One region of the Shewanella sp. Choline-02u-19 genome, then DNA from elsewhere that is predicted to be linked to it. Evidence: predicted binding sites of a transcription regulator. Region 1 holds the regulator's gene; the other holds the start of a gene.

Region 1 (16,796 bases):
CAAAATCAGTAATAATTTTCGTTATTGTTGATTTTGCTCTATAAGATACTCATTTGCTTTGGCTAAACTGCCAAAGGAAGCAATAAGATTGCTTTGACCTTTCTCTTGGATTTCAGGGTTTCCAGATTGGGTCATCATCCATATCCATGTTTGGATGAGTGGTAAAGGTGGATATTTTTGATTGGATGAATCCAACATGTTTGCATCCTTTGATAGTTGGCTTGACTCGAGCATTTTTGATGCCCTTTATCCTGTTCACTTTTAAAATTGCATCAAAGAGAATATCAAATTCTTTACCGTGGAGTAACAAAATTTGCACCGCTTTAAACAAGGTTATGAGAAAATATATGAGTAAATACCTTAGGTGACCAAAGACATCACAGAGATAGTGCTAAAGTAGTACTTTTTGTCGGTATATTTCAAGTGTAAATTTACATTTTTTTTACAGGTGTGAATAAGTTTATCGCCTTTTTAGCTGAATAAAGTCGCGTTAAATATCATCTATTTTTAGTTTTTATGTTTAACTTTTGGAAGTGTTCATGCGTCCCTCTTTATATTTCGACGGTCCTATCGGTAAGCTTAATTGGCATGTCATCAAACTGCTCTGGCCGTATTTGCTTGAATTTAAGCAACGAGTAGGCTTAGCGCTGTTGTGTTTAGTGGTGGCAAAGACAGCAAGTGTCGGGCTGCCCTTTGTGCTTAAAGCATTAGTCGATGGCTTGACGTTAAAGGGACCAGGGGAACTACTGGCGGTGCCGATAGGGTTAGTGATTGCTTATGGTTGTATGCGTTTACTCAACACCATTATCTCTGAAGTTAGAGATACGCTGTTTGGGCGAGTCACTGAACGTGCCATTCGACGCTTAGGCATGGCTGTGTTTGAGCATCTGCATCGACTCGATATGGCATTTCATTTAGAAAGGCGTACCGGTGGATTGTCGCGAGATATTGAACGTGGCACCAGTGGGGTGAGTTTTTTAATGCGCTTTATGGTATTCAATATCGTCCCCACACTATTGGAGATTGTGTTGGTGGTGGGCATTCTGTTTTACAACTACGGTGTTAGCTATGCGGCCGTTACACTATTGTCGGTGGTTGCCTATGGTGCATACTCTGTGGTGGCAACAGAGTGGCGTACAGGTTATGTCAGAGATGCCGCTAAAGCGGATTCGCTTTCTAGTACGCGCGCCGTCGATAGCCTATTGAATTACGAGACGGTGAAGTATTTTAATAATGAACAGTATGAAGCTAATCGTTATGACAGTGCCCTCGCTGACTGGGAAGAGGCGAAACGAAAGAACCGCTTGTCGTTATTTGCCCTGAACGCTGGGCAGGCTTGTATCATTTCTGTCGCGATGACATTGATGCTGGCAATGGCCGCGACGGATGTAGCACAGGGCGTGATGAGCATTGGTGACTTTGTGCTAATTAATGCATTTATGATGCAGCTCTTTATACCACTGAACTTTTTAGGCTTTGTTTACCGAGAGATCCGTGGTGCATTTGCGAATATTGAGCGCATGTTCAGTTTATTAGACAAAGAACCTTTGATTGAAGATATCGAGAATGCCAACACTGAAAGGCTAACTCAGGGAGTCGTTTCATTTGAGAATGTAAGCTTCAGTTACGATAGTCGCAATATTCTCGATGATGTTAGTTTTTCAATAAAATCTGGGCAAAAAGTCGCGATAGTCGGTGATAGCGGGGCGGGTAAATCGACGATCGTTAAGTTGCTGTTTAGGTTTTATGATGTCGTTTCTGGTTGTATTCGAATTGACGGGCAAGATATTCGTCAATTAAGCCAAGATACCTTGCGACAAGCGATTGCTATCGTGCCGCAAGACACTGTACTTTTTAATGATACGCTAATTGAGAATGTTCGTTACGGTCGCCCATCAGCGACAGATGATGAAATTGATGCTGCAATCAAAATGGCGCACCTCAGTGATTTTATTGCAAGCCTACCAGAAGGTGGCGACACCCGTGTCGGTGAGCGCGGTTTGAAACTGTCCGGGGGTGAGAAACAACGGGTTGCGATTGCGAGAGCGATTTTGAAACGTTCCCCTATCTTAGTGTTTGATGAAGCGACCTCGTCATTGGACAGTCATTCTGAACACGCTATTTTAACGGCATTGAAAGCGGCGGCTAAAGGCCATACCAGCCTCGTCATAGCGCACCGCTTATCGACCGTCGTCGATGCGGATCAAATTTTGGTGTTGAGCAAAGGTCGAGTGGTTGAAACGGGAACTCATAGCAGTCTATTAGAGGCCGGTGGTTTGTATTCAAAATTGTGGCGTATTCAACAAGAGTAACGATGGAGGATTTAAGTCCTTTCTACATAGTGTGACTGATTAGGTGTGGCTATAGTGAGTGGTTTTAAGATATCTCTGTATACAATTCAGCCTAGGTTCAGACTTGTGTACATATAATAGCTTTACATCAATACTTATTGCCTAAAATATCGGTTCATTCAGTGGTAATTCAGCGTTAGAGCCCCATGGGGAGTTCGAAGCTCATCATTATTCTATATCGAACGTTTGCAACCTAGCATGTGGATCTTTGAAATTCAGTCAACGGGAATGTTTAGACATCCCACTTCTGCTTTGCATTGGTTCACAAGGGAGTTTCCATAATCCCTTCAATACGCTTTGAGTTGAAAAGTTTGGGTGTTTCTGAATTGGCGACATATTTAATACAATAGGTATAACGTCATGATTATACAGAGAAGGTCACTATGAAAAACATACCTCTACTTGTAAATATCGAAGGACAGGGCAGCAAGGCTAGCACTGACTGGCTTGCTATTATGGCGACGCTTAAAAAGCGTGGTCTAGAAACAGATGAACTTGAAGTGGTTTATTTTGAATTGTGTGCCGGCATGAGAGTAACGACTCGCGGTTTGAGTTTAGCTAAAGCGAGTCCGGTAGACCCTTTAAAAGGACTGCTGCATGAGCCAAAATTCTCAGCTCGCGATTATGCTGGAATGCTAACAGCTTAATAGCTGATTTTGCCAATTTTCCAGCCATCACAGAGTAAGATTTTAGGCGCTGGTGTTTTCATCGGTTGTAAACTGATGATTTTCCCCTCTCTGTAGCAGATATATTCGCCTTCAATCACTGTCATGCGTTCGCAACTGTTACAACTTACAGACAATCCCATGTTTTGTGAGGGCGCATCTTTGTCATCCATTGCTGTGCCTCATATGTAAAAGATTACTATTTAGTTTAACTCCACAAAGAGGTATATCCTACCTGAGCTAATACTTATTTACTAAATATTCCGCAAACTAAGTCTCATTCACTTGAAATCAGACCATGCTTTTGGGTTATTCCATCAAACGGGGATGCGATTAAGCGTCATTGACCAAATTGAGATATCTCAAAGCTAACCTCACCAGATGGGTGAATGGTTAACTGATAAAGCTCGCCATAACTTGATTCATCTAAGGTCGCAATTTGTGGGCCTCCTAATGCTTTTATAATCAGTGGCACGGTATTGGAGTGACCGGCAATGACACTGTTGCCGTTCGAACTCTGCACCAGCGCAACTATCTCAGCAATATGGGCTTCAATTCCCTCTTTGGTACTGACAGTTGTAAGACTAATGTTATGAGCATCGACGAGTGGCTTAAGTGTCAGTTGGGTTCTGTGGTAGTTACTGGCGATGGCTTGAGAAACGGTTAAGTCTGTTAGTACTTGAGCAAGAGCTTGCGCTTGTTGGTAGCCTACGTCACTAAGAAGTGGATCACGTGAGCCATCGCTGAGCTTCTCGGCATGTCGAACCACAATGATAGTTTTGCTATCGATGGTATCGGTTATGTTTTGTGCTAGTGCCAAGGCACTATAATTGAAGGTAAGAGTTAAAACTATAAAGGCGATGATCGCCTTAAATAGGGTTGGCATAGTGGCGTCCTTGATATTTTTCTTGAGGGCTATCATAACTAAAAGTTACGCCTATAAAGCCTGAGTTGTTAAAGCTTATGCGTCTTTGAGTTCACTGTCCCTAACAAAATGTTGGCGTTAGATTAATCTTTCTGAATATGAAATAAAAGTTTATGCTGAAACGACGACGCACTTTTGGAGCAAGCTATGTGGATTGAAGGTAAAGTCATTGAGCGGAATGATTGGAGTGACAAGTTATTCTCATTAAAAATCAAAGTCGATATTGGAAATTTTATCGCGGGTCAATTTATTAAATTAAGTCGAGTCGTTGATGAGAAACGCATCGGCCGAGCTTACTCTCTGGTTAACCCACCTGGGACTGATTACATTGAGGTACTGGCGGTAGCGGTGGATGACGGCCAATTATCTCCAGATCTGCAAGCATTGTCTGCCGGTGACGTCATTGATGTTGCAACCAAAGCATCAGGTTTTATGACGCTTGATGAGCTACCTAAAGATGATAAGAAAGGTGAACACCTTTGGTTCCTTGCGACAGGTACAGCAGTTGGTCCTTTCATCTCTATGATGGAAACCGAAGAACCGTGGCAAAACTATCAGAAAGTAATCTTAGTCTATGGTGTTCGAGAAGCGCAGGATTTGGCTTATCTGCCGCTACTTAGGGCGTTGGAAAGCAAATATCCTTCACAGTTTAAATTAGTACTCTTGGTCACAAGAGAGCCTGTTGATGGGGCACTACGTTGCCGGATCCCTGATGGACTCTTAAGTGGTGAAATAGAAGCATTAGCGGGCGTCACTATTTCCGCCAATGAGTCTCAAGTGATGATTTGCGGTAATCCTGGAATGATCACCGATGCACAGCTGGTGCTAAAAAACAGAGGACTCGCCAAGAACTTACGCCGAGCGCCAGGACAAGTTACCGTCGAAAAATACTGGTAAGGTCAGATCATGAAACTGTATTATTCCGACGCTTCACCTTATGCCCGTTGTGTCCGTGTTTTTATTAGCTACCACAAGATTAAAGGGATTGAAGAGATTATTGCTAACCCCTTCGATAACTCTCCAGAACTGCTTAGAGTTAACCCTTTAGCAAAGATCCCCTGTTTGCAGCTAAATGATGGCTCGGCATTGTTTGATAGCGAAGTGATTATGCGTTTCTTAGACACTGAATTTGGCCAGTCTCGTTTATTTGGAATGAGAGTAAATAATTGGTCGCAACAGTGTCACTTTTCATTACTGAAAGGTATTTTTGATAGTGCGGTCTCACTTAGACAGGAGCAACTTCGAGATGAAGAGGGTTTGCGTTCTGCATTTTGGACATCGCGATTTGAGCAAGCATTATTAAGAGGCTTAAAAGAGATTGAAACCATTGGCATCACTCACTCTGCTGAGTTAACGGCATTGCAAGTCATGTTAGTTTGTCTATTGGAGTACATTGACTTTAGGCATCCCGATATACTTTGGCGAAATGTGGCTCCTGCACTCGGTCTTTGGCTGAAGGAAGCGCAGAAAGCTGATGCTTTTGTTGCCACAAGGCCCGCGTGACAACACGACTTCGCTTGTTAGTATTATGAATAAATAGAGGTTAATTAAGTATTTGCTAAGGTAAGTGGTGTATTTTGTTGGCAGAAATTACCACTAATGCTTGCTGTTCCAGCCTTGATTGATTACCCTACTTGCAATTGAGAATTATTATCACTGACGTGGTAGTTAAAGGTACATTGATAAAGGAGTAGGGCAATGAGAATGATCAACAGTCTAATGATGGTTGGGCTTTTATGTAGTGCAACTATGGTTAGTGCCGCTGAAAGGTTAACGGTCTACTCTTATCGACAAGCTTTTCTTATTGACCCTATTTTGACTGACTTTACTAAGCAAACGGGCATTGAAGTTGATGTCGTGTTTTCAAAGAAAGGCATCGCGGAGCGTATGTCGCGAGAAGGACGCTTGTCTAAAGCTGATATAGTACTGACTTCAGATTTCTATCGGTTAATGGAGTTGGTTAAGAAAGATCTTGTCATCCCAGCAAGCAGCGATACGCTAAAGCAAAATATTCCCCAAAAATACCGTTCACCAGATGACATGTGGTATGCATTAACCATGCGTGTCCGTAATATTTATAGCTCGAAAGAAAGACTGGGTAAGTTAGATATTAACTATGAAGATCTCGCCGACCCTAAGTATCTCGGTAAAATTTGCAGCCGAAGTGGTAAGCATCCTTATAATGTTTCTCTCGTCGCATCGATGATTGCGCACCATGGTGAACAAGACACTAAGACATGGCTACAAGGCTTAAAAGCCAATCTTGCGCGTAAGCCACAAGGTAATGACAGGGCCCAGGTTAAAGCGCTAAGCGAAGGTTTATGTGATATCGCCATTGGCAACAGCTATTATTTAGGCAAAATGCTACAAGATCCTAAACAGAAGCCATGGGCTGAAGCGGTTGAGATTAACTTCCCTAACCAAGATAACCGTGGTTCGCACATCAATGTATCAGGTATGGCGTTAGCCAAATACACTAAAAACCGTGACGCAGCTATTCAGTTGATGGAGTTTCTATCAAGTGATTCTGCGCAGCAAACCTATGCTGATGTGAACATGGAATATCCGGTTAAAGCTGATGTTAAACCATCGAAGTTAGTCGCCTCTTGGGGACAATTTAAAGCTGATGACTTGCCTATCTATAAGCTAGCTGAATACCATAGCGCTGCGATAAAACTATTGGATGAAGTGAAGTTTGATCTTTAGTGCAAGCTAGGCTTTTAAGGTTGGGCTAACGCTATCGTTATATAATGCATTAACGCGAATGCTTCGTGATAATATTCTCAGAACCTATCTTTATGATAGGTTTTGTTTTTTCTACATATTTTTATTTTTCATGGCTCCTATACCCATCCTACCTGAAGATGTAGGATTCGATGGGAGTTTAATGGGCTTTAATCACTGGTTCATTGCTCCAGGCTGAACCTAAGCACCTACATCCATGTAGGCGAGGCATTGATTGCCGCTAATGGTCATTGCCTTAGTAAAATCAATAACACAGAGTAAAGCCCACTCTAATAATATAAAAAGCATACCCATCGCAGAAGGCGTTGTGCAAGCCCACTTCGTTGTTGCACTCACTTAAAAGGGAATAACCATTTCTACGTTAATGCGCCTAGAATTGAACTGGCACAACGCCTCTGAAACGAGCATCTCCAAGCTGGATGGGTATAGGTATTTGACACCATGATATTAGGCTTAGCTAGACGCTGGTCTGTTGCAAGCTACACATTGGCACTGTTGATCGTGATGCCGCTTATCGCGCTTATTCTGCAATCACTGATGCCTGATGAAGCTGTTTTTGGTCATCTCATTGATACCGTTTTACCGACCTATATCAGCAATAGTTTGCTGCTAATGTTCTGGGTGGTGATAGGCGCTCTTCTACTGGCTATACCCGCCGCTTGGCTGGTGGCCAAATGTCGTTTCCCTGGCCGAAACATCTTCCAATGGGCATTATTGTTACCACTGGCAATGCCAGCCTATGTGGTCGCTTACGTGTACACGGACCTTTTGGATTATGCAGGTCCCGTGCAGCGAAGTCTGCGAGGCCTATTGGGCTGGCAAACGCCCCATGATTACTACTTTCCTGAAGTACGCTCTTTAGGCGGTGCAGCAATTATGCTGGCGTTGGTGCTTTTTCCGTACATTTATCTGCTAGCGCGCACCGCATTTATGGAGCAATCAGCAAGTTTAGGACATGCCGCACGCGTTATGGGGTGTAGTCCTTGGAAAAGCTTCTGGCGGCTTAGCTTACCTATGGCTAGGCCCGCTTTAGCCGTGGGAGCCACACTTGTTGCTATGGAAACGGCGGCAGATTTTGCCACTGTGAGTTATTTTGCGGTGCCCACATTAACCACGGCTGTTTATGATACTTGGTTTGAATATGGCAGTTTAACCGCTGCCGCAAAACTCTCTACTATTATGCTGTTTGTCATCTTTGCTATGATTGGTTTCGAGCGTTTTGCACGCCGAAAACAACAACTTTTCCAAAAACAGTCATCACCAGGAGAGTTAGATCGCTACTCGCTGAGTGGTGTAAAGGCATTTGCGGCTACTGGCTACTGCTTTGGCTTATTAACGCTCGCTTTTTTGCTGCCATTCGCTATTTTGCTGCAATATGCTTGGGGTTATTTTGCCGAGAGTTGGAATGCCAAATTTTTTGAGTACAGCTTTAATAGTTTATGGATTTCGCTATTGGTAAGCGTGATCTGTGTCTGCATCGGTATTGTTTTAATGTTTGTCAGAAGGGTGAGTCCTCGAAGAGCCGATATGTTGCCGTCAAGGTTAGCCTCTACTGGCTACGCTCTACCCGGTACCGTGTTGGCCATTGGTATTTTAGTGCCATTTACACAGCTTGATTTTGCGATTAATGATGTCGCTGAATATTTTGGTTTTGAAGGGCCGGGACTTATATTAACCGGTAGTGTTTTTATTCTTGTTTGTGCTTTTTGTATCCGTTTTGCCGCAATTGCAATTGGTAGTATAGAAAATAGCTATAAACGCATTTCGCCATCTTTAGATATGGCGAGTGTAACGTTAGGCTTAACCCCAAAAGCATTGCTGGCTAGGGTGCATGTCCCCTTGCTGCGAAAAGGAATATTTGCGGGATTATTATTGGTCTTTATTGAGTGTATGAAAGAGCTCCCGGCGGCTTTGTTACTCAGACCGATCGGTTTTGAAAATTTGGCGACGTATGTTTTTCAGTTTGTCTCTGATGAACAGCTAGAACATGGCGCTTTAGCCGCGATTGTTATCGTGTTGGTGGGGTTAGTCCCATTGATATACCTCAACCGTTCTTTGGAGCAAGAAAAGTAGTATGGCAACCTTACAAGTCAGCAATGTCCATAGCCAATACCAAAAACAAGTGGTGTTGAAAGGTCTCGATTTAACCGTTGAAAAAGGTGAAATTATTGCCTTGTTGGGGCCGAGTGGCTGCGGTAAAACGACACTGTTACGGGCTATCGCGGGTCTGCAAAATATTACCGAAGGCGAGATCGCAATCAATGGTAATACCGTGGTATCCGACAAAAAATTTGTCGCCAGTGAGAAGCGTGGGATCGGCATGATCTTTCAGGATTACGCTTTGTTTCCTCATCTTACAGTGGCAGAAAATATACTTTTTGGCGTGAAAATAGCGAATAAAGCACAACGAGTGACGCGACTAGATAAAATGTTGTCACTGGTAAAGTTGGACGGGCTAGGGGAGCGATATCCACACGAGCTATCGGGTGGTCAGCAGCAAAGGGTATCAATCGCTCGAGCGTTAGCCTATGAACCTGAGGTTCTTTTACTTGATGAGCCATTTTCAAATATAGATGCCAAGGTTCGTCGAGAGATGATGCTTGAGATCCGTCATATCCTAAAGCGACATAATATAAGTGCCGTTTTTGTAACTCATAGTAAAGATGAGGCGTTTGTTTTTGCTGATAAGCTCGCTTTGTTTAACCATGGTAAAATTGTTCAATGTGGTGACGCTGAGAAACTGTATCTATGCCCACAAGATAAGTATGTCGCTGACTTTTTAGGGGCTAGTAATTACTTACCTGCGAAAGTGATTGCGGATAAAACCGTGTCTACACTTATTGGTGATATTGAAAGTGACCGTCCGCTGATGGTGGCGCTAAATGATGAAGCTGAGCTTTTGTTAAGGCCACAGCACTTAGTCATATCTAAAAACGACAAGGGCTTAGGTGAAGTCATTGAGCGTCGTTTTCTTGGGCATGTCTGCCAGTATTTGGTCCAAATTGATGACATCACGCTCGATGTCCATAGTGAATGCTTAGATATCAATATTGGTGAAAAAGTGGCAATTACAGCAACACGACACCATTTAATTTTACTCTAACGGAGGTAGCACTAACCTAATATCTGCGCGTTTGAAGTGAGGTAAGAAAACATTGAGAGTTTAATTCATCGTTTAATGTGTTGTTTTTATCGCCGTTTAGTGACAATTTTAGTAAGCTTGGGTTTAGAGCGTTTAATATAAAATTAATTAACGGCTTACTCGTGCGCATGCTATAAGACAAAAGCAATGTGACACAAGTATAGCGCTTTGCAAGTAGGCTAAATATAAGTCTTTATTCTGGTTAATGTGCGTCAGGTAGAATTATTAGATGCTAAAGTTGTAGATAATATTGCCGATGATTAATGCAAAATAAGGGTTACATATAAAAATGGATAGTCAGGTTATGCCTCGTGAACAACTAGGAGTTTGTGCAGAAGGAAATTTGCACAGTGTCTATTTAATGTTTAATGCTAATGATGGTATCGAATCGCAAATGCGCCCATGTGTTGCAAATGTGGCCCAATATATTCACGATCTTGCAGATCAATTTGCGGATAGTGCATTCAACGGGTTTGTTGCCGTTGGGGCAAACTATTGGGATGCGCTTTACCCGGTAGGCAGACCACGCCAATTAAAGCCATTTCCTGCGATGAATCAAGAGAATAGAGATGCGCCGGCGATCGAATATGATCTCTTTGTGCAGCTGCGTGGTGATCGCTTCGATATTCTCCATTTAGTGGCCAATGAAGTGTGTCAAATGTTTGATGGACTCGTAGAGTTGATAGATGAAGAGCGCGGCTTCCGTTTTATGGATAGTCGCGACCTAACAGGCTTTGTTGACGGCACTGAAAACCCCAAGGGCCGCAGCCGTCAAAGTGTTGCACTGGTTGGAGATGAAGATAACGAGTTTAAAAACGGCAGTTATATTCATGTACAAAAATTTGCTCATAATTTGAGTAAGTGGAATCGACTGCCAGATAAGAAACAAGAAGATATCATTGGTCGTACCAAAGCTGAAAATATTGAATACGCCTCTGCAGATAAGCCATTAACAAGTCATATTAAGCGAGTTAATCTTAAAGATGATGACGGTAATTCAATGGAAATATTACGTCAAAGCATGCCTTATGGTTCGGTTAAAGAACAAGGTTTAATGTTTATCTCTATGTGTGGAAACTCGGTGAATTTTGAAAAAATGCTCGAAAGTATGATCTATGGTGATACAGAAGGTAATCATGATCATCTGATGCATTTTACTCAAGCACTAACAGGGTCATCCTTTTTTGTGCCATCGATAGATTTTTTAGAACGATCCGCATAAGCCTGGTTAATCTGTAAAAAAAACGCACAATAAGTGCGTTTTTTTATGCCTGCTATTTTTCTTGTTCTTCTTTATCGTTATTAAAGTAGCTAGTAGGGCTGCGGTCATAAACCTCATTCATACTCCGGACGAGTACTTTATTGGTTTCGGGATAAACAACGACATCATGGGTATCACGGCTACCGACCACTAAAAAAATGAAATCGGCATCGCTATTATTAACTATTTTATGGGCGATACCAGAGTTGGCTGTGAAGCAGATATATTTTCCTTCGCTAAAAACATGAGGTTCATCATCAATATAGAGAGTGGCTTCCCCTTGCATCGCGTAAATGTGTTCCTCTTCTTTAGTGTGATAATGAGCAAGTGCTGACGCCATGCCTGGTGCTACCTTTTCCATGGTTACGCCAACTTTTTCAGCCCCAGCAGTATCACCAATGTGCTTTTGATCACTGCCGTAATTATTTTCATGTGACCAAGACTCCCAGCCAACATCAGAAACATTAATCAGTTTGTTTTTCATCTTTATTATCCTCAACTTAGGAATGCTGCCCTACTGGCAGTATAACCATATTGATATAATAAAAAATAACATATTCAATATATTGTATAAAGGTAGCGTTGGCATTTGGCTTAAAGGGAGGTAGGGCGGCGTTTCCGCCCTTATTTTGCTGGCAGAAAAAGTTAATCCATGTAATTGAACAATGATTTAACCGTTTCTACTGTATCCACAATCATGTCGATATTTGACGGACTGATAAAGATAGTATCATCACCCGCTATCGTGCCTAGAATACCTTCTGGCTTACCTATCGAATCAAGTAATCGGGCGATTAACTGTGCCGCACCTGGGCTGGTTCGAACAACGATCATTGACTGGTTATGATCCACATCAAGTACAAGGTTTTTAAGTGGACTACCAGCAGTTGGTACACCAAGCTCAGCGGGTAAACAGTAAACCATTTGCTGTTTAGCATTTCGGGTTCGAACTGCGCCAAACTTACTCAGCATACGCGAGACTTTTGATTGGTTGATATTGCTAAAGCCTTCAGCTTGAAGCGCTATCACTATTTCACTTTGGGAGCCAAAACGCTCCTCTTTTAAGATCAACTTAAAGGTTCTAACGAGATCGTCCTGATTTTTGCTTGTTTGCATATATTATTATTCTTTATTCAAAAAAATCCGCTCTATGATGATTATATTCGCCTTTCATGTCAAATTTTATTCGTTTTTTTGAATAATAATTCACAGCGAGTTGTTTTGTTGAGCGGTACTAAATTCATTAGAGTATAAATTCTATTTATTTTTATACTGATCTTTTGCAAGCGATTTGATAGCAAAGCTAGACGGGCTGGGCGTTTAAAGCGATGGTAAGTGGCATTGTGAATCTAGAATAGAATGAACACGACTAAGGGATAATTGAATTTTAGTTGTGAATCCAGTACTGTTGCGCCATTAGAAAAGCGGATCTAAATCACAAAAATCCGAGAATTGACGGAGATAACTATGAAAGTTGCTGTACTTGGAGCTGCTGGCGGTATTGGCCAGGCGCTTGCCCTACTATTAAAAACTCAACTACCTGCGGGTTCAAAATTGTCGCTTTATGATATTGCACCTGTAACACCAGGTGTTGCCGTTGATTTAAGCCACATCCCAACAGCGGTTGAAGTAAAAGGATTTGCGGGTGAAGATCCTTCTGCTGCATTAGACGGTGCCGATGTGGTCCTTATTTCTGCGGGTGTTGCACGTAAGCCTGGTATGGATCGCTCAGATCTATTCAACATCAACGCTGGGATCGTAAGAAACCTTGTTGAAAAGTGTGCTGCGACTTGCCCTACCGCGCTTATCGCTATTATCACTAACCCTGTGAATACGACAGTTGCTATTGCTGCTGAAGTGCTTAAGAAAGCGGGTGTGTATGATAAGAACCGTTTATTCGGTGTGACGACGCTTGATGTTATTCGTTCTGAAACCTTTGTTGCTGCAGCAAAAGGCTTAAACGTAGCAGACGTTAAAGTGAACGTTATCGGTGGCCATAGTGGTGTGACTATTCTGCCACTTCTTTCACAGGTTAAAGGCGTTAGCTTTACTGATGAAGAAGTTGCAGCGTTAACAACGCGTATCCAAAATGCAGGTACTGAAGTTGTTGAAGCTAAAGCGGGTGGCGGTAGTGCGACACTTTCTATGGGACAAGCAGCTTGTCGTTTCGGTCTTTCTCTCGTTCGTGGCTTGCAAGGCGAAGCAAACGTTGTTGAATGTGCCTACGTAGATGGCGGCAGCGAACATGCTGAGTTTTTCGCTCAACCTATTGTTCTTGGTAAAAATGGTGTTGAAGAAGTATTAGCATATGGTGACGTTAGCGCATTTGAAGCAAGTGCTCGTGATGCAATGCTAGATACGCTAAAAGCAGATATTAAGCTTGGTATCGAATTTGTTAAGTAAGCTTACCTTTTGACAATGTAAGCCCTTAACGAAAAAACGGAGCCAATTGGCTCCGTTTTTATTGAGTCAATAAAACTAGTGACTACGCTGTACGGCTATCTTAGCCAGTGAAATTAGTGCTGTTTTGTATTCTGACTCTGGCAATATAGCTAATGCGGCGATAGCCTTGTTAGACTCTTCTATGGCTCGCTGTTCAGTATATTCAAGCGCACCACAACGCTTTAAGGCGCTTATAATCACTTCAATGTGCTCTGTACCGTCACCTTTTTCAATCGCTTCTCTAATGAGCGCTTTCTCTGTGTCGTTACCTTTGGCAATGGCAAAGATCAACGGTAAAGTTGGTTTTCCTTCAGCTAAATCATCACCTATGTTCTTACCTAGCTCTTCTGTTTCTGCTGTGTAATCAAGTAGGTCATCAGTTAATTGAAAGGCGGTACCCAAAAACTTACCATACTCAGCAAGTGCTGTTTGTATCTCTTCAGAGCTTTCGGCTAATAAACCCGCTAAGCGTGTTGCAGCTTCAAACAATTTTGCTGTCTTACAATAGATGACACGCATGTAGCTTTCTTCAGTGGTGTCTGGGTCGTTACAATTCATCAATTGCAGGACTTCACCTTCGGCGAGTACGTTAGTGGCGTCAGCGAGTATTTCAAGTACGTCTAAGCTTTTAAGCTCAGTCATCATTTGGAATGAACGCGTATAAAGGAAGTCACCCACTAATACACTGGCACTATTACCAAACAATGCATTCGCTGTTTCTCTGCCGCGACGGAGCATAGATTCATCAACGACGTCATCATGCAGTAGTGACGCTGTATGAATAAACTCGATTATTGCTGCCAACTTTAAGTGAGAATCACCTTTATAGTCGATTGCCCGAGCCGCTAAAATTGACAATAAAGGTCTTAAGCGTTTGCCGCCACCGTTAATAATATAAAAACCTAATTGATTAATTAGGGCTACATCTGACTCTAATTGTTTATAGATCAGTTGATTGACTGCTTGCATATCGCTATCAGCCAATTGACGAATGGCGTTTAAATCCATAAATAGACTCTGATTTGTTGGCTGCTATGACAATCAGCAGCTCATTTAAGACATAAATGTTATAATAGGGGGATTCTACCTAAATTTGTGCAGCAAGACAGTAGTTGTCGCTAATTCTGGGAGATATTTGGGTCTTTTTTTATTCTTACTGAATTAGCTCTTGTCAGATGCTAGTTCTTAGCGTAAACTCCGCGACCATTGTCATTAAAGCTTTTATAGCACCCCTGCATCAATCTAATATAGTTTGAGCGGCGTGTTTAGAATATCGGAGTAAAATAGCTATGTACGCTGTTTTTCAAAGTGGCGGCAAACAACATCGTGTTGAAGCCGGTCATACAGTTCGTTTAGAAAAATTAGAAGTCGCTACAGGCGAAACTATCGAGTTCGACCAAGTTCTTTTGGTTGCAGATGGTGAGACTGTACACGTAGGTGCACCTTTAGTTGAAGGTGGTAAGGTTGTTGCTGAAGTTGTTAGCCACGGCCGTGCGGAGAAGGTAACTATTGTTAAGTTCCGTCGTCGTAAGCACCACGATAAGAAGATGGGCCATCGTCAATGGTTCACCGAAGTTAAAATTACAGCTATTAGCGCTTAATTAGGAGTCTAACTCATGGCACATAAAAAAGCTGGCGGTTCTACTCGTAACGGCCGCGATTCAGAAAGTAAACGTCTTGGTGTAAAGCGCTTTGGCGGCGAATCAGTTCTAGCTGGTAACATCATCGTTCGTCAACGTGGTACTAAATTCCACGCTGGTGTTAATGTTGGTATCGGTCGTGACCACACTTTATTCGCACTTACCTCTGGTAAAGTGAAGTTTGAAGTTAAAGGTCCACAGAGCCGCAAGTTTATCAGCATTGAAGATTAATCTTTAGCTTCTGCTAAGATTAATACAAAGCCCCGCCATTGGTGGGGCTTTGTTTTTTTTAATATTAAGTAAATTGTTTTTTGGCGACTAGAATCGTTAAGAGTATAATTCTTTCATTCTGTGGTGCCAGGAGTTGGTATGAAGTTTGTCGATGAAGCGACTATCCGTGTTGAAGCGGGTAATGGTGGTAGTGGTTGCGTCAGTTTTAGACGTGAAAAATATGTTCCTGATGGTGGACCTGATGGTGGTGATGGTGGCGATGGCGGCAGTGTTTATCTGCAGGCTGACGAAAACCTTAACACATTAATTACCTTTCAGTTTGAACGCTTCCATAATGCCGAACGCGGTAAGAACGGTCGTGGTCGAGACTGTACTGGTCATGGCGGTGATGAGCTAGTGCTTAAAGTACCTGTCGGTACACGAGCAATAGATGCTGAGACAGAAGAGACTCTTGGTGATTTAACCATACACGGCCAGAAAATGCTTGTGGCCAAAGGTGGTTTCCATGGTATGGGTAATACGCGCTTTAAAAGCAGTACTAACCGTGCACCTAGGCAAAAAACATTAGGTACTGATGGCGAAGTACGTAGCTTGAGACTTGAGCTGTTGTTGCTTGCTGATGTTGGCCTACTGGGTATGCCAAATGCGGGTAAATCGACTTTTATTCGTGCAGTATCAAAAGCAAGACCAAAAGTAGCAGATTATCCCTTTACAACGTTGGTGCCCAATCTTGGTGTTGTTAACCCAAGACCTGGCCAAAGCTTCGTGATTGCGGATATTCCCGGTCTAATCGAAGGTGCTGCAGATGGTGCTGGTCTTGGTGTTCAGTTCTTGAAGCACTTAGAACGCTGCCGAGTGCTGTTGCACATTTTGGATGTCGAGCCTATCGATGGTAGCAATCCTGTAGAGTCAGCGCGTTCTATTGTCGCTGAGCTAGAAAAGCATTCGCCTAAGCTTGCTGGTAAGCCACGCTGGTTAGTCATTAACAAAGCCGATTTGATGCTCAAAGAAGAGCTGCAAGTAAAAATCGATAAGATTGTTAATGAACTGGAGTGGGAAGGCGAAGTATTTACTATTTCCGCTTATAATCGCGAAGGTACAGCTGAATTAGCACTTAAGTTGCTCGACTTTATTGCGTTGCTACCTCCTGAAGAGAAAGTTGACGTCGAAGCCGAAGTTGAGTTTAAGTGGGATAATTACCATCAAAATGCTAACGAATCTGTCAACGAAGATTATGTCGCTGACGATGATGACGACGATTTTGATGATGATGATTACGATGTTGAGGTTATCTATCAAAGATAGATAGTTTCAATTGAGGATGTTGAGAATTGTACGCCGACACACAAAATGATATTACACGTCAAGTTGTTAGGGTTGCTCAACTTCTTCTA
Region 2 (16,796 bases), on a different contig from region 1:
GGTTATCCAATGTGGTCGGGTCTTTTTTATTCGCTTTTAGCAGATTAAGTGACAGCGCTAATGCTTGGTCACCGTCTCGATACTTAGCTTCTGGACACGTCGCTAAAATCCAAGCAACATTACTTAATGAGATCTCATCGCCGACCAGCTTAAATTGCTCTACCGCTTTACCACAATTACGCTCAACCCCTTCGCCACCAGCAGCATAAATAAAGCCTAATCTAAAGTCAGCCCGCTTATTGCCCTGCTTACTCAGCGCCGTGTACCACTGTTTTGCCGTTGGCAGGTCACGAGTCACTATGCTGCCTTCAAACGCCAAGTCAGCGACTGTTTGCTGCGCTTTAGCATGGCCTTGCTTAGCAGCGCGGGTCACCCACTCCATGCCTACAGTTTGGTTCTGTTCAACAAATCGTCCAGACAAATACATCAACCCAAGCAGATATTGGGCATCGGAATCACCGTGAGCCGCTTTCAAATGGATATGTGCTACCCGGCTGGCTTCAGCTGTACCTACAGGCTGAGGAATTGAAAAAGCTTGAGCAGCAGGGCTCGCGGCTATCAAAAAGACCACTACAGTATTTAAAATCCAAGGTCTAAACTTCACACGCGCTCCTATTAAATCAAACAACTCAAGCATGGCTAATTGATCAATGCTGAACTATATCTTTTAGCAGTTAGCCAGAAATTCAGACAAAAGTCGAGGATAAAGCCCTTAACTACACAAATGAGAATCACTCTCATTAAAAGCGTCCGAATTTATGACATTAAATCCAGCCTTGTATTAAGCGATGATTCGCCTAACTGCCAGCGACCAAACAAGATGTGATATCGCTTGCAGAGTTAACCATACTATTATTGGAAAAGACGTAATAAGTTGACATATATTACTAATGTATCAGAATAAAAGACTATCATCATAGCTAGTTACCTTTATGCGATAAGTCTAAAGTAAGACTTCCATCAAGGTTTCATCTGCTTAATTGACGTAAGATGCTTAATTAGCATATTCTTACTCTTAACGTAAATCAGTCGAGGAACATAGGCATGGCTCTGATTGGAAAGCCAAAACCGGATCCTACTTTGGAATGGTTTTTATCACACTGTCACATTCATAAGTATCCAGCCAAAAGCACTTTGATCCACGCTGGTGAAGATTCAGATACGCTTTATTACATCGTAAAAGGCTCTGTAGCCGTCTTGATTAAAGACGAAGAAGGTAAAGAGATGATTCTTTCTTACCTTAACCAGGGCGACTTTATCGGTGAATTAGGTCTGTTCGAAGAACAAGCTGAACGTACTGCTTGGGTTCGTGCTAAGCAAGCCTGTGAGATTGCTGAAATTTCATATAAGAAATTTAAGCAACTCATTCAGGTTAATCCTGAAATTTTGATGAAGCTTTCTTCACAAATGGCTCACCGCCTGCACAGCACAAGCCAAAAAGTGGGTGACTTAGCCTTCTTAGACGTTGCTGGCAGAATAGCGCAGACATTGCTTCATCTAGCTAAGCAGCCAGATGCGATGACGCATCCTGACGGCATGCAGATTAAGATCACTCGTCAAGAGATTGGCCAGATTGTTGGTTGTTCTCGCGAGACTGTTGGTCGTATCTTGAAAATGCTAGAAGAACAAAGCCTTATACAAGCTCATGGTAAGACTATCGTAGTATACGGTACTCGCTAATACAGTATTAAGCTCGGTTTAATACAGCTTCTATAAAATGGTCTGAGATTAATCTCAGGCCATTTTTTTTTAGGAGTACCGCTTGAAAATTGCTATTTATTTAAGCATTTTAGTTTGCTTACTAAAACTCCCCGTATTGGTATTTGCCAATCAAAAAGTGGAAGTGCAGCACTATCAAGCGCAACTGCTGGTGAAGAGTGGTCAAATCCTGTCATTAGACGTTACACTTGTTGGCATCAAAGCTATCTGTCACGGTAAGCTTATCGATGCCCATCTTTACCAATATGATGGCAATTGGCTGTATGAAATACAAATTCGCAACCCAAATGGTGAGATTGTAGATCTGATCCTAAATGCACGTAACGGACAACTCACTAACCCAGCAAAAATGCCAAGTCGTTGTATTGCAGAAACACTGTAATATATAAAACACATAGCTTTGCATTACTTTTGAGTTAACATTACCAGTCAAAAGCTAAGCGCGATTAACGCTACAGGCACGATTGAGAGCACACTTTATGAAATTACTCCTTGTTGAAGATAACGCCCTACTTGTTGAAGAACTGCTAAAACAGCTTAAGCAAGCAGGCTATGTCACTGATGCTACCGACAAGATTAGCGAAGCTGATTATCTAATGAATGAAACCCAATATGATTGCGTGATCCTTGACATTGGCTTACCTGACGGTAATGGCCTTGAGTTGCTCGAGCGCTGGCGTGAACAAGGCATACATACACCGGTTATCATGCTAACTGCGCGGAGCCAATGGCATGAGAAAGTCGAAGGCTTTAACTCTGGCGCTGATGACTACTTAGGTAAACCTTTTCATACCCAAGAGCTACTTGTCAGGATCCAAGCGTTGATCCAACGTGCTCATGGTAAAGCCAACTCACCTAACAAACAGCTCACTTATGCTGGCGTTGCTTTAGACGAAGGACAGCAATCTGTCACTATAGGTGAAAATACCTTTGAGCTAACCGCAATGGAATTTAGGCTATTAAAGATATTCTTAATGTCACCTAAAAAACTCCTTTCAAAAGCGCAGCTCACCGATAAGTTATATCAATTTGACGACGAAAAAGAGAGTAATGTTGTTGAAGTATACGTCACTCACCTTCGTAAAAAATTGGGTAAAACCGCTATCGAAACACGTCGCGGCCAGGGGTATATTTTTCACGGCGTGGTGCAATGATATCCATCCGTAGCAAACTAAGCCTGTGGTTAACAGGCTTAGTTGTTATCGCCACAATAGTGGCGCTGGTCTTTTTCGAGTCCATGCTACGCCAAGCCTTCCATGATTCGATTATTGCAAGGCTGCAAGAAGATCTTCAACAAGTATTACTCGCCACTCACATCGAGGACGGCAGCCTCAGCATTGATCAAACCCAACTTTCAAATTTCTATAAACCCGTCTATTCAGGTCGCTACTATCAACTTGATCTGCCAGAGCAGGAGCTAAGATCGCGGTCACTGTGGGATCAACGCTTAGAAGTTGCCGACTTAAAAGAGGGGGAGACGCGAGCATGGCAGACCAAGGGGCCACAAAATCATGATATTCAACTGTTATCGATAGGTCTTAATTCTGATACTTCAGGGCTCAATGCCACACTCACCGTAGCGCAAGACTTAAGTATTGGTCGCAAAATAGTCTCAGAAATTTATGGTACTAAGCTTATCGTCAATCTTGTTATGTTGATGGCAATGATAATGGGGATTTTTTTGGTGCTGCGTCAATCCTTTAAACCCGTCAGTCAAATGAAAGATACTTTGGCTCGGTTACGTGAAGGCGAAATATCTTCATTCGATCTCAATACCATCCCCTTAGAATTGCAACCATTAGCCTCGAACTATAATGAGCTTTTACTGTATTCGAGTAAGCAGATTGAGCGTAGTCGCAATAATTTAGGCAACTTAAGCCACGGGCTTAAAACGCCGCTAGCGGTCATGCAGCAACAAGTTGAAGTATTAGGCTTAAAAGATCCTGATTCTGCAGAAGCATTACAAAAACAACTCGATCTAGTGCATAAAATGATTGAGAGAAAGCTCGCTGCAGCGCGTATAACTGGTGATATGTTACCGGCGGCGCAAATGCAATTACCTAAAGATATTGAAGATCTGGTGCAGACTCTAAAAAAAGTGCATCGCACTAAGACCATCAATTGCCGCTTAGATATTCCAGCAGACATCAGACGACTCCCCATGCATCGCGAAGATGGCATGGAACTACTGGGTAACTTATTAGACAACGCGTTTAAATGGGCTGACACTGAAATTAGAGTATGTATCAGCAATCATGATCAGCAGCTCATTATCAGTATTGAAGATGATGGTCCAGGAGTGAAAACAGAAGAGTTGGCGCTATTGACTCATCGGGGAAAACGTTTAGATGAAGCCACCATGGGCCACGGACTCGGACTATCGATTGTTAAGGATATTGCCGAACAATATAAGATTGTATTGCAATTTCAACACAGCTTATCTTTATCCGGTCTTAAAGTGACACTGCATTTTTCGGTTTAATGCCAATGGCTTTATCAGCCGTAAAATCTAGACACAAAAAAGCCGGATTGACTCCGGCTTTTTTGTGTCTAATGCTAAAAATCTAGCACCCTGTTTAGTTCACCATTGAGCCAGTGGCCAAATTGACGATTTAATTCACATTAGTACTTTCAAAAATCTTATCGGCAGACGCAGCCACAAAGCCTGTGTAAAGCTCTCCGTCAGCTTTTGGATAACGTATAGCAAACTCATAAAAACAGCTAGGGATCTCAACCACAGCGTCTGAGAAGCTAACTTGAAGCTTATCTGCCATCGTTGACGACTGCTCGAGCAACACTTCAGCACTGCCCTTCACTTCACCACCAGCAGCATTAAGGACAAAACCGGCAGTTTTTAGTGCGTCATTCACTTCAAAAATGGTATCAAAGTTGGGTAAATGATTAATTGAAACCGTAAAGTGGTTAGCTCGGTAACCAAATGCCGCAACCCAAGCTGCATACTCACTTTCAGCTAATAACGACTCATAAGTCTTAGAATCAAGCGCCCAATGGCGTCCAGAATACAGGAAATTATCGGCAGTCGTTGCCGTTGGTTCTACCTGCTCAATTAGGCCTTTAATGGTCGTTTGGAGTTCATCACTAAACTCTTCGACCAACAACTCTGAGATGAACACCTTTGGCTGAGTGCTATCAGGATGTTCAAAATGCTTAGCGTTAAGCTTTTTAGCTTCAAACTTATAATCACCACAAGCGACATAACCGATTGATTCAAAATGTGCAGCGAGTACGTCAAGGTTAACCTTGCTGATATTAAACGTTCGCAGTGCAATATGATCATTGATGATCTTCTCGCCCTTAGAAAGTAACTGATGAACTTTAGCAGCAGAGGGTGCCATCTCAATATAATCTTGCCAAAGTGCTTCAAATAACGCGTTTACATTAGTGTGCATCGTTAACTCCTTTACGCCATCGTGCTTATTGTTTTTTATGTCACGCGGCTGTACACATTTGAGGGATTTAGCAGCTCCACCTAGGTTGGTAGGTAAGAGCTACTAATGCTTGCTAGATTTGCGTCGTATCAAATGTTGTTGATACTTGCTCAAAGGCTTTAACAGATTCAGCAAAGCCTTTGATATAAAGAAGTGCCCCGAAGCTCTTCCCTTTACCTTAAAACTAAATGCTCAAGCCTGGGCTCAATTTCGCCGGCAGACTCACTGCATCCGCTTCAACAGAAGCCACTGGATATGCACAGTAATCAGCGGCATAAAATGCGCTAGCTCTGTGATTACCCGATGCACCAACGCCACCAAATGGTGCCGCACCTGACGCACCTGTTATCTGCTTATTCCAGTTAACAATACCGGCACGAATACGCGCTAAAAAGTAATCATAATCTTCACGGTTATCAGCAAGTATACCGGCAGACAAACCATAGCGAGTAGCATTAGCCAGCTTGATTGCTTGATCAAAATCGCTATAACGGATCACTTGAAGTAGTGGACCGAAGTACTCCTCATCAGGCAATTCAATCACATCAGTCACATCAATCAGACCCGGTGAAACCAGACCCGTGCCCGCTTCTAGGTGAGTGAGTTCAACAAGTGGAGCTGCGCCCAAGTTAACTAAGTTACGCTGTGCTTCAACCATGCCTTTTGCGGCAGACTCTGAGATCATAGAGCCCATAAATGGTTGTGGCTGTGCATTCCACGCACCCACTTGAATCTTTTTAACGGCGGCAGCGAGTTGTTCAAGCAGTGCATCACCTTGCGCACCTTTCTCAACGTATAGACGACGAGCACAAGTGCAACGCTGACCTGATGAGATATAAGCAGATTGAATAATGTCATGTACTGCAGCTTTAGTATCTTCAACACCTTTAATAATAAGTGGGTTATTACCCCCCATTTCAAGTGCTAAGATTTTGCCTGGTTCACCGGCATATTGCTGATGCAAGATGTGACCCGTACGCGAGCTCCCCGTGAAGAACAAACCGTCGATTTGTGGATGAGCCGCAAGCGCCTTACCCGTTTCAACTTCGCCTTGAACAAGGTTAAGCACGCCAGCAGGTAGACCCGCTTTTTCCCAAAGCTTAAGCATTAGCTCTGCCACTTTAGGGGTTAATTCTGATGGCTTGAATACCACTGTGTTACCCGCAAGTAGCGCAGGTACAATATGGCCATTAGGCAAGTGACCAGGGAAATTATAAGGGCCAAATACCGCAACCACACCATGTGGCTTGTGACGCAATACAGCACGTCCTGCAGGGATCTCACTTTCAGACGTCCCCGTACGCTTATTATAAGCGGCCACTGACAAGCCGATTTTACCGATCATAGCGCCCGCTTCTGTTGCGGTTTCCCATTGTGGCTTACCCGTTTCTTGGGCAATCACTTCAGCCATATCGGCCTTATTGGCTTCTAGCTGATCACGGTATGCTTCAACAATCGCTAAACGCGCTTCAAAACCCAGCATAAACCAATCAAATTGCGCGTTACGCGCAGCATCAACCGCGGTATTAACTTGCGCTGGAGTTGCCGTTTTACTTGTCCAGATGACTTCTTGGTTTGCAGGGTTAATTGATGTCACATCGTGACCTAAACCTGCTATCCACTTACCTTCAATAAATTGTGTCATATTCTATTCCTACATGGCCAATACACGGATCTGCTCACCGTCTGCAACCATAAGGCCTGCAGCAGTTTCAGCGTCTAAGATCACGTTGTCATTGTCTTCTGATACAGCTAGATTTGCAGCTGTAGCGCGGTAATTTGCGAGTTGGGTGTTTGAAACGATATAGCTTGGTGCATCTGCTGGAGCATCACCAATGGTCACCGTTAACAGGCGGCTTTCGCGTATAGAGCGAATATCATGCAGGTTACATTCAACGGTGGGTCCACCATCAAAAATATCGACGTAACCTCGACATCTGAAACCTTCTGCCTGCAATAGATTAAGCGCGGGTCGAGTATTGGCATGTACTTCACCAATAACTTTTTGCGCTTCTTCTGGCAATAAACACACGTAAACTGCATTTTTTGGCATCATTTCCGCCATAAATGCCTTTTGTCCTAGGCCTGATAAATAATCAGCTTCAATAAAATCAATGCCTAAAAAGTGCTTTTGCAACCAATCATAAAAAGGCGAGTTACCCTCGTCATCGCTCTCGCCACGCATTTCAGCAATCACAGTTTCGCCAAAACGCGCGGCATGCTGTGCTAAAAAGAGAAAACGGCTTCGGGACAACATACGGCCATTGTTGTTCTTGCGGTAACTTCCTCGCAAGAACAAAGTGCATAGCTCTGCGGCGCCAGTATAGTCATGACATAAGGTTAACGTCTCGACTTCATTGCGCACGCCAATTTGCTCGGAATGGTAAACCTCTGTACCAAGACGGTAATGGTAGAACGCATCTTCCATACCAACAGCCGCTTCAATACCACAAGTACCAACGACTTCGCTGGTTTCTGTGTCTTCAAGCACCATTAAATAGCCTTCATCAAACGGCTTATCGACTTGTTTTTCAAACGAAGCTTCAACCCGCGCAATTTTGCGTCTAAGAAGATCTTCGTTTACAGGTAAAGATGTGAATCCATGTCCTGATTCTTCGGCTATTTGATATAGCGCGTCAAAATCAGTGGATCGGATTGGACGTATTATTAACATCTAGGAGTTTCCTCACTATCACTTGTCGCTATCAGGTAGGCATTGCCTTTAACAGGCAATACTGACACTGCAGCTATCAAGTATCCTAAAGACAAAAAAGAAGCGCTAAGGTGACCTAGCGCTTCGTTTGCCAATTTAGGCTGCGACTACTTTAGCGACAGCTCGCTCGAAACGCGCTAGGCCTTCAGCGATGTCAGCTTCAGGGATCACGAGTGAAGGTGTGAAACGCACAACATTTGCGCCAGCCACTAGGCTCATAACACCCTCTTCAATTCCTGCCACTAAAAACTCTTTAGCGCGTCCTTGATACTTTTCGTTTACCACGGCACCAAGCAACAGGCCTTGGCCACGGACTTCAGAGAAAACATCATACTTGTCATTGATCTTGCTCAGACCATCACGCAGCAATTGCTCACGCTTTTTAACGCCATCCAAGACTTCTGGAGTATTTACCACATCTAGTACTGCGTTACCGATAGCACAAGCAAGTGGATTACCACCGTAAGTTGAACCATGAGTACCTATCTTAAGGTGCTCAGCAATTTCTTTGGTTGTCAGCATCGCAGCGATTGGGAATCCGCCACCCAATGCTTTAGCGGTTGTCAGAATATCTGGTACTACATCGCCACGCATGTAAGCGTATAGTTCGCCTAGACGACCAACACCCGTTTGAACTTCATCAAATACAAGCAATGCATTGTGCTTATCACAAAGCGCGCGCACGGCTGTTAGAAACTCAGGATCAGCATCGATAATGCCGCCTTCACCTTGTAGTGGCTCCATCATTACTGCACAAGTCTTATCAGAAAAGACCGCTTCTAGTGCTGCAATATCATTGAATGGGACATGGGTGATGCTCTGTGGCTTTGGACCAAAACCGTCAGAGTAAGCCGCTTGACCGCCAACGCTTACCGTAAAGAAAGTACGACCATGGAATGCTTTATCAAATGCAATGATTTGATCTTTTTCAGCACCAAACTTATTCATCGCGTAACGACGAACTAGCTTAAGTGCAGCTTCATTGGCTTCAGCGCCAGAGTTAGCAAAATAAACACGCTCAGCAAATGTCGCTTCAACAAGCTTAGTGGCAAGCTCAAGAGCAGGTTCGTTAGTCATGACGTTAGATAGATGCCAAAGCTTCTCGCCTTGCTCTTTTAACGCACCAACCAAAGCAGGATGACAATGACCTAAACAGTTAACGGCAATACCACCAGCAAAATCGATAAACTCTTTACCTTCTTGATCCCAAACTCGGCTACCTTCGCCACGCACTGGGATTACTGCTGAAGGCGCATAGTTAGGCACCATAACTTCGTCAAACTGGGCACGTGTAAGATTCATTTTAACGCTCATTCCTTCCATCCTTTCAAATTATCGACCGCGATAAAGCCGTCGTATTCCGCTTGATGTCTTTATCTTTTATAGGTGACATCGCGGTTGCTTGTATTGCTAGGAAGACATTATTAGCGAAAACGTGATCAAAATACCAGTTTTTCACAACCTTCATCGGACCAAACACGCCTTATAGTGCATAAAGAGTTGAGATTTAGAATTATCAAAGCGTATATGGCGGGGGTTTAAGCATAATTAGTCATAAAAAAGTTATCTAGCGCCTCTGAATACTAAATATTCAGCATTACTGCATAACTAGTTCACCGAAATGGCGTATATAGGCTCAGTTAGCGTAAATTAGACAGTTTTTTGACCAAGATTTGATTAACTAACCAAAAGAGTCTAAATGATAAATAATTGTATACTATTTAGTGGCGGAAATTAGCGGATGTTTGGACGGCTATTCGATGTTCAATGAGATTAATCAACATGGGAGAATGAGTCTACGATTGTACAATGAGCACTCTTCATTATAGCGGGCTTAAAACAGTGCTAATTTACGATAGTTTTTTCCATTCAAACGGATCAACTCTTGCTCGGAGATTTCATAGTAATCGTACATTAAACGGCATTCATGGGAGGTGATATTACCCGCCTCTTTTAATAGATAGACCCTCGCAAAACAGTTAGCTCTTTCGATAAGTGCTGAATCTTCATCAAGATCGGCATATTTAAGACTCTCATCAATCGCTTTAAACGTTTTGGTTAAACGGCTCTGTTCAAAACTCAGCTGATTAAGTAACTGCCAATTGAGCGGACCACTGTGCGTTAACGCTTGCTGATAAACATCAATCGCCGGAAACTCAGTTGCCATGATTGCATCATAAAGTTCTTTATCTCCGCTAGCACTGGCTTCTCTCAACCAACTCCCCAACGTAGCATCAAACATCTTAGCGCAATTGCTAATAACGCAAGTTGTTCCAAGCTGACTCATCAAGCTACAACTGTAGGCAAAAGCGCGGTCCTTATTGTGTAACTCAACTAAGGCCTGAGCCGCTATCGCACTTATAACGCTGTAACGCCATAGTTTACGAGTCACCCACAACAGTTGAGGCTGACCACTCGGCATGAGGTAACGCAGGCAAAAATAGGGGATTAACGCTTGCAGGTTTTCAATACCAATGTAGTTAAGCACGAGTTTGATATCAGTCACTTGAATGTCTGAAGTTTGTGGGCGTCGATGCCGAAACATCGGACTATTGATCATATTAACTAAGTCACGCTGTAACCAAGGTAAGTCCATGACTAACGGGCGTATACGTGACAGATCAACTCGCTTTGAATACAGTAGCTCAAGTAAGAGGATTTGCTTTTCATCGAGCTTAGAATGCTCAAGTACCAGCTCTGGCGACGACAACTGATGTTCAATAGCACGGTTAACACTGGTAATCAGTTGGGCCGAAACAACCTTGTACAACGCTTGGGCTTTATTCTGCTTCTCTATTCGTGCTCGAATAGCGTCTCTTTCAATTTCGAGTTTATTGGCATCATCTTCAAGCTCTGCGTGGATCTCATCAGGAATAGAGACAGGTTTGCCTTTGCCAACAATGAGTAACTCTTGCAGCCTATGCTCTATCTCTATAATTTTGCCGGGTTTAACTCCACCCGCTACCGAAATTGCCACTAATTAACCTATCCCAAAATATCAATTCTACCAACTGCAACTAACGGCAATACAACCTCGCCGTCCATTCACCGTCTCCACATAGACAAAAATCCAGATCTCTCTGGATTTTTATCGGCTCAACAGCTAACTAATTGAGTATTTAATCTGAAGTCGAATTACGTCGAGTTCGTTAATTCATTTCCCAAGCGCGGTATGTGCGCCCTTTCAATTTACCATTAACAATTTTATGCAACGCACGCTTTGCGACTTTACGATTAACCGCGACGTAAGCACGATAATCAGTGATTTTGATTTTACCAACTTCACTACCATCAATGCCATCTTCACCCGTAAGTGCTCCTAAAATATCGCCTGGACGCAACTTCTGCTTTTTACCGCCTTCGATTTGCAACGTGATCATGCTTGGTTGAGTAGGGTAAGTGTCGAGTAAGCTCTCTGCAGGCAGCGCTTCATTGACAATATCGCGCTCAAGATAATCTTCAAGCAACGCAATTTTATATCCATCTTCATCGTTATAAAACGTATATGCGGCGCCTTGACTGCCAGCACGTCCAGTACGACCAATACGATGAATGTGAACTTCAGTGTCAAAAGCAACCTGGTAGTTAATCACAGCATCAAGCGCGTCAATGTCTAATCCACGCGCCGCAACGTCTGTTGCCACCATAATAGACACACTTTTGTTGGCGAACTGCAGTAGCGTTTGATCGCGATCTCGTTGCTCGAGATCGCCATGCAGTGCCACTACGCTAAAACCGTCGTTCTTCAGCTGCGCAGCAACATCTTTAGTTTCGCGCTTGGTATTACAAAATACCACAGCACTATCTGGACGATGCTGCAGTAACAGCAATTTTAGTGCGCGCATACGGTCATTAGGATTACCCACTTCATAGAAGTGTTGGTCAATCGTACTTGTTTCATGCGTCGAAGCGACTTTAACCATGACAGGTTTGAACATAATCGTATTGGCAATAGACTTAATCTGATCAGGGAATGTTGCGCTGAAAAGTAATGTCTGACGTTCAACTGGAATCTGCTCAATAATGGCTTCAAGTTCAACTTGAAAGCCCATATCTAACATACGGTCAGCTTCATCCAACACCAAGGTGTGCACATTATCTAAATCTAAGCGGTTACGATCTAAGTGATCGATAATACGTCCTGGAGTCCCCACAATGATGTGCGCGCCGTGCTCTAGCGAACCAATTTGTGGGCCCATAGGAACACCACCACAAAGAGTCAACACCTTAATATTGTGAATACCGCGGGCTAACGTACGGATCTCTTTGGCCACTTGGTCAGCCAGTTCTCGTGTTGGACACATCACTAAACACTGGATGCGGAATCGCTTAACGTCCAATTTATGCAGCAGACCCAAACCGAATGCGGCTGTTTTACCCGAGCCTGTTTTGGCTTGGCCAATGACATCTTCCCCATTAAGGATCGCTGGTAAGCTCTGAGCTTGGATCGGTGTCATCGACTCAAAACCCATTGTGGTTAAGTTGTCGAGTAGCTCAGTTTTGAGCTTTAGGGTTGAAAACGGCACTTGGCCATCGGTGTCGAGGACTGATTGAGTCAAAGTTTCTTTCCTAAGTATTTACCGCGAGAATGAAGCTCATTGCTGGCAGAGTTTATCTCACCAGTTCAATACCGTCGGCGGTTTGGCCGATTCTCAACAGCAATAAAATATAGTGACAAGAGCCTTAAAATCACAAGGCTTAAAATGTCGATGATGAATGCTAACTATTATAGCGCGCTATTGTAGCAGTTATTACAATAGATGCAGCATTCCCACGCTTTTGCAGCAACAAATACTGCGCGTAGCAGTAGATTAAACCCTGTGCTTTACCTTTAAGGCTTTGCCCCTTATGTTAAAACTAACTTTTAAGGGTCAATCAACTATCATGTCTGTTAAAACATCGCTTATGCCATATCTTGCACAGTGCTTATCCAGTGATACGTCACTTAACTGCAAACGATATCTGTTTGAGTTTAAACGTAAGCTGCTACGTCAACCTCACAGTCTCAAAGTGTTTATCAAAATAGATGACCCTTACAGCTATATCCTGCTGCAAGCGCTAGCGCATTTTATACCGCGCTACGGGTCATCAATGCCGCTCAATATTGTATTTTATCCGTTAATATCAGTCCCAGATAATGCCTTTCCTGAACCCGTCTTGTGGAAAAAAAATGCCGTATCAGACTGTCAGTATTTAGCCAAGCTGTATTACTTTGACTCCGTTAACAGCGGTATTGAACATCATCAATCTGACAAAGTCGTCGCGACAAAAGCGCTACTTGCCTGTGGGTCGACTGCAGCCGATATACGTCATTTAGTCAAAATATTTGCCGATTTCTGGCAAGATGAAAACCGCCCTCAACGTAAAAAAACGTTCCAGTTCAGCCCCCAAGAGAAAACCAGCTTAAGCCGCAACAGTGTTTTAATACAAAAACTTGGACACTATCAAACGGGCACGATCCATTATGCTGGAGAATGGTATTGGGGAGTTGATAGATTAGCCTATTTAGAGCAACGCTTGATTAGCTTGTACAAATTGCCTTTGCAGCCCATATTCACCAAAACAAGATTGAAACTCGACGCTACATCCACATTGAAACAAGCCGAGATTCCAAACTATGACCAACATAACAAAAGACTCACGCTATATTTTTCAATACGCAGCCCTTACTCCCACTTGGGTTTAGAGCAAGCGGTATTACTCGCCAATAAATATCAAATCCCTCTCACCATCAAGCCTGTTCTGCCGATGGTGATGCGCGGTTTAGCGGTACCAAACGCAAAGAAGATGTATATATTTCATGACACCAAACGCGAAGCATGCCGCTTAAATATCGATTACGGTAAAGTCGCCGATCCTTTAGGGCTGGGAGTTGAACGCTGCTACGCCCTATTTGAATATGCCGAGGCGCAAGGCAAAGGAACGGAGTACTTATTAAATTACTCAAGAGCAGTCAACAGCCAAGGATTACATAGCGATACCGATAAAGGGTTGAAGATAATCGTCGAACGGAGTGGCTTAGATTGGGCACATGCGCAGAGCTTACTAAAGCTATCAAGCTGGCGCCAATGGGCACAACACAATCTTGATGAGATGATGCAACTCGGCCTTTGGGGAGTACCGAGTTTTAGTTACCAAAGCAATATCCTAGCAGGAAGTATTCAACATGGCGGTAAGCAACAAGACTCTAGCCAACAACTAAGCGTGTGGGGCCAGGATAGATTGGCAAGAATTGAGCAGTTTATCCAAAGCCAACGTCTTTAAGACGTTGGCAAAGATGGCTTAAATGGTTGCAGAAATTTAACGCTTAGAGCGTTTCACCACGTAAGGTTTTACTCAAGCGTTCAACCCACCAATTTATCGCATCTTTAGCATCGTCGGTCGAATCAATCATGGTGCTTAGATCTTTGTTTCCGCCCCTACGATCTATCACCGCGACGATGGGTTTGCCCGTTTGGGCATCGCTAATCATAAGCTCAATCGTGGCACTGCCGACGTTGGTATGCTCGCCAGTCACTATTTTAGAGATACTCGAAATGCCGAGTCCAACAGGCATGATACTGCTGGTCACTGCCAGAATGGGGTTAGGTGTTTCAATATTAGTTAGCGCGACACTCACTCTCAGGGTTTTATCGGTTGCCTTGTCGACCAAGGTAAAGCGGTTGCTGGCTTTCTCCTTAATTTTATCCATAAGGTATTTAGACACCTCGACAATGTCTTGATCATCGAGCCCGTCATATCTGTCCTTATCATCAAGCAGTAACCAAGCCTGATCGACGATAACATTGTCATAACGGTTTAAAATCTGATTAAGATCCGCCACGCTTTTGATATTAGGCTGCGCCCAAACTAAGTCGCTACCACCTTCTGGTCCAGCTCTGAAATCCTCAAACGTACTGAACATTTGCGATTTTCGGTAATCTTGAACTGTTCCACAGCCCACCAGCAATAACATGCAACCTATAACAACCAAGCGAGCGATATTCATTTTGTTTCCTAATAAACAATTCAATATAAGCAGTAGCCCATATATACCGCGCAAAGTTTAAACGACAACAAAACAAATGTACAGATAAATACACACGTGTATAGTCATTAATAGTGACCCGCTATTGGCTATTCAGGTTTAAAGACACCAATCACCGCACCGGTGGCTTTTTTAACGATTTTTTCATCAGTTTGCTGCTCGCGATAATCGCACTCAACACATTCAACCGTTTCAATACCATTTTCTTTAAATAGCACGATAGATTCTTTCGCTTGGCACTTCGGACACTTTGCACCTGCAACAAATCTTTTCTTTACTTTCTTCGTGGTGGTGGTCATCAATTAGAGCCCTAAGGGTAAATTCGTGCCATTTTGCCACAAAAGCACAAATAAGCCGAACCATAGCGACAGTTTTCGCAGCTTGGTCATAGCCGCCAGACTAGATTCTGGGCTATTATCCCCAGCAATAATTGCTTTCACTCAGACTCAAGCCGGCATAAATGATCACCATCACTCAAGCTCAACTCGTTCGCGGGTCTAAAATCCTGCTAGATGAAACCTCATTAACCGTTTATCCAGGCCATAAAGTCGGTCTCGTGGGTGCTAACGGTACAGGAAAATCCTCACTTCTAGCGCTAATTCTAGGCAAGATAAGTTTAGACAAAGGCGACTTCGGTATGCCGTCTGGTTGGCAAACAGCAACCGTCGCCCAGGAAACACCCGCACTGGATGTTGCAGCCATTGAATATGTGATTGACGGTGATACTGAATATCGTGAGCTTGGAGCTCAATTGCTGCAAGCCCAAGAGCTTGACGACGGGCATAAGATTGCCCTACTACACGGTAAAATAGAGGCCATAGGCGGCTATGCGATTCGTAGCCGTGCAGCCAGTTTACTTGCTGGACTTGGTTTTGGCGAAGCAGAACAGTCTAACCCAGTAAAAAGTTTCTCGGGGGGTTGGCGCATGCGCTTAAACTTAGCCCAAGCACTATTATGCCGCTCAGACTTATTACTACTTGATGAACCCACCAACCACTTAGACTTAGATACCATGTACTGGTTGGAAGGCTGGATTAAAGCCTACCAAGGTACATTAATTTTGATCAGTCACGATCGTGACTTTATCGACGGCATTGTTGATGAAATCGTCCATGTAGAACATCAAAAATTGAATTACTACAAAGGTAACTACACCGCCTTTGAACATGTCCGTGCCGAGCGTATGGCGCAGCAGCAAGTTGCCTATGAACGTCAGCAGAAAGAACGTGCGCATATGCAGACATTTGTGGATCGTTTCAGATACAAAGCCAGTAAAGCAAAACAAGCCCAGAGCCGTTTAAAGGCGCTTGAACGCATGGCAGAACTATTGCCATCACAAGCTGATAGCCCTTTTCATATGTCATTTAGAGAGCCTGAAGCATTGCCTAATCCGCTGGTCGCCATGGAACAAGTGTCTGTTGGTTATGGTGAGACAGAAATTCTTAAAAAGGTGCAACTAAACCTAGTGCCAGGAGCACGTATTGGTTTGCTCGGCAGAAATGGTGCCGGTAAATCAACCTTAGTTAAGCTGCTTTCCGGCGAGCTGTCGCCAATGAAAGGTAAATATGAAACTAACCCAGGGTTAAACATTGGCTACTTTGCACAGCATCAATTAGAGTTTCTGAGCTTAGACGATACGCCATTGCAACACCTCGCACGCCTCGCACCAAATACAAAAGAGCAAGAGTTGCGTAACTTTCTTGGCGGTTATGGCTTTAACGGTGATATGGCTGTTGCACCTGTGCGCCCCTTCTCCGGTGGCGAAAAAGCGCGTTTAGTATTGGCGCTACTGGTGTGGCAACGCCCTAACCTATTGCTACTTGATGAACCCACCAACCACTTAGATTTAGAGATGCGCCATGCGCTCACTATGGCGCTACAATCATTT

Evidence for each region. Region 1 encodes ArgR, which controls arginine synthesis, uptake and breakdown. Its sites were predicted from a motif close to ANTGAATANNTATTCANT; they were not measured.
Region 2: the regulator ArgR is predicted to act here: its motif matches at 9,421-9,438, upstream of CXF83_RS19985 (aspartate aminotransferase family protein).

What each region holds. Positions count from the first base shown of each region.
Region 1 covers NZ_PJBE01000012.1:908,953-925,748, forward strand. Annotated here, with positions in the region: gene CXF83_RS22680 (hypothetical protein) at 22-198, opposite strand; gene CXF83_RS05985 (ABCB family ABC transporter ATP-binding protein/permease) at 540-2,312, shown strand; gene CXF83_RS05990 (hypothetical protein) at 2,735-2,998, shown strand; gene CXF83_RS05995 (hypothetical protein) at 2,995-3,189, opposite strand; gene CXF83_RS06000 (histidine phosphatase family protein) at 3,357-3,902, opposite strand; gene CXF83_RS06005 (ferredoxin--NADP reductase) at 4,089-4,838, shown strand; gene CXF83_RS06010 (glutathione S-transferase) at 4,848-5,444, shown strand; gene CXF83_RS06015 (Fe(3+) ABC transporter substrate-binding protein) at 5,640-6,647, shown strand; gene CXF83_RS06020 (ABC transporter permease) at 7,128-8,759, shown strand; gene CXF83_RS06025 (ABC transporter ATP-binding protein) at 8,761-9,789, shown strand; gene CXF83_RS06030 (Dyp-type peroxidase) at 10,118-11,050, shown strand; gene CXF83_RS06035 (cupin domain-containing protein) at 11,103-11,573, opposite strand; gene argR (transcriptional regulator ArgR) at 11,735-12,205, opposite strand; gene mdh (malate dehydrogenase) at 12,557-13,492, shown strand; gene ispB (octaprenyl diphosphate synthase) at 13,568-14,539, opposite strand; gene rplU (50S ribosomal protein L21) at 14,821-15,132, shown strand; gene rpmA (50S ribosomal protein L27) at 15,148-15,402, shown strand; gene cgtA (Obg family GTPase CgtA) at 15,541-16,707, shown strand; gene CXF83_RS06070 (threonine/serine exporter family protein) at 16,734-16,796, shown strand, end outside.
Region 2 covers NZ_PJBE01000013.1:3,042,692-3,059,487, forward strand. Annotated here, with positions in the region: gene CXF83_RS19945 (tetratricopeptide repeat protein) at 1-604, opposite strand, end outside; gene crp (cAMP-activated global transcriptional regulator CRP) at 1,045-1,680, shown strand; gene CXF83_RS19955 (PepSY domain-containing protein) at 1,763-2,101, shown strand; gene CXF83_RS19960 (response regulator transcription factor) at 2,199-2,873, shown strand; gene CXF83_RS19965 (ATP-binding protein) at 2,870-4,201, shown strand; gene CXF83_RS19970 (DUF1338 domain-containing protein) at 4,332-5,129, opposite strand; gene astD (succinylglutamate-semialdehyde dehydrogenase) at 5,353-6,813, opposite strand; gene astA (arginine N-succinyltransferase) at 6,823-7,842, opposite strand; gene CXF83_RS19985 (aspartate aminotransferase family protein) at 7,978-9,195, opposite strand; gene CXF83_RS19990 (HDOD domain-containing protein) at 9,716-10,858, opposite strand; gene dbpA (ATP-dependent RNA helicase DbpA) at 11,031-12,407, opposite strand; gene CXF83_RS20000 (DsbA family protein) at 12,766-14,145, shown strand; gene CXF83_RS20005 (DUF3313 domain-containing protein) at 14,189-14,869, opposite strand; gene CXF83_RS20010 (YheV family putative zinc ribbon protein) at 14,998-15,207, opposite strand; gene CXF83_RS20015 (ABC transporter ATP-binding protein) at 15,369-16,796, shown strand, end outside.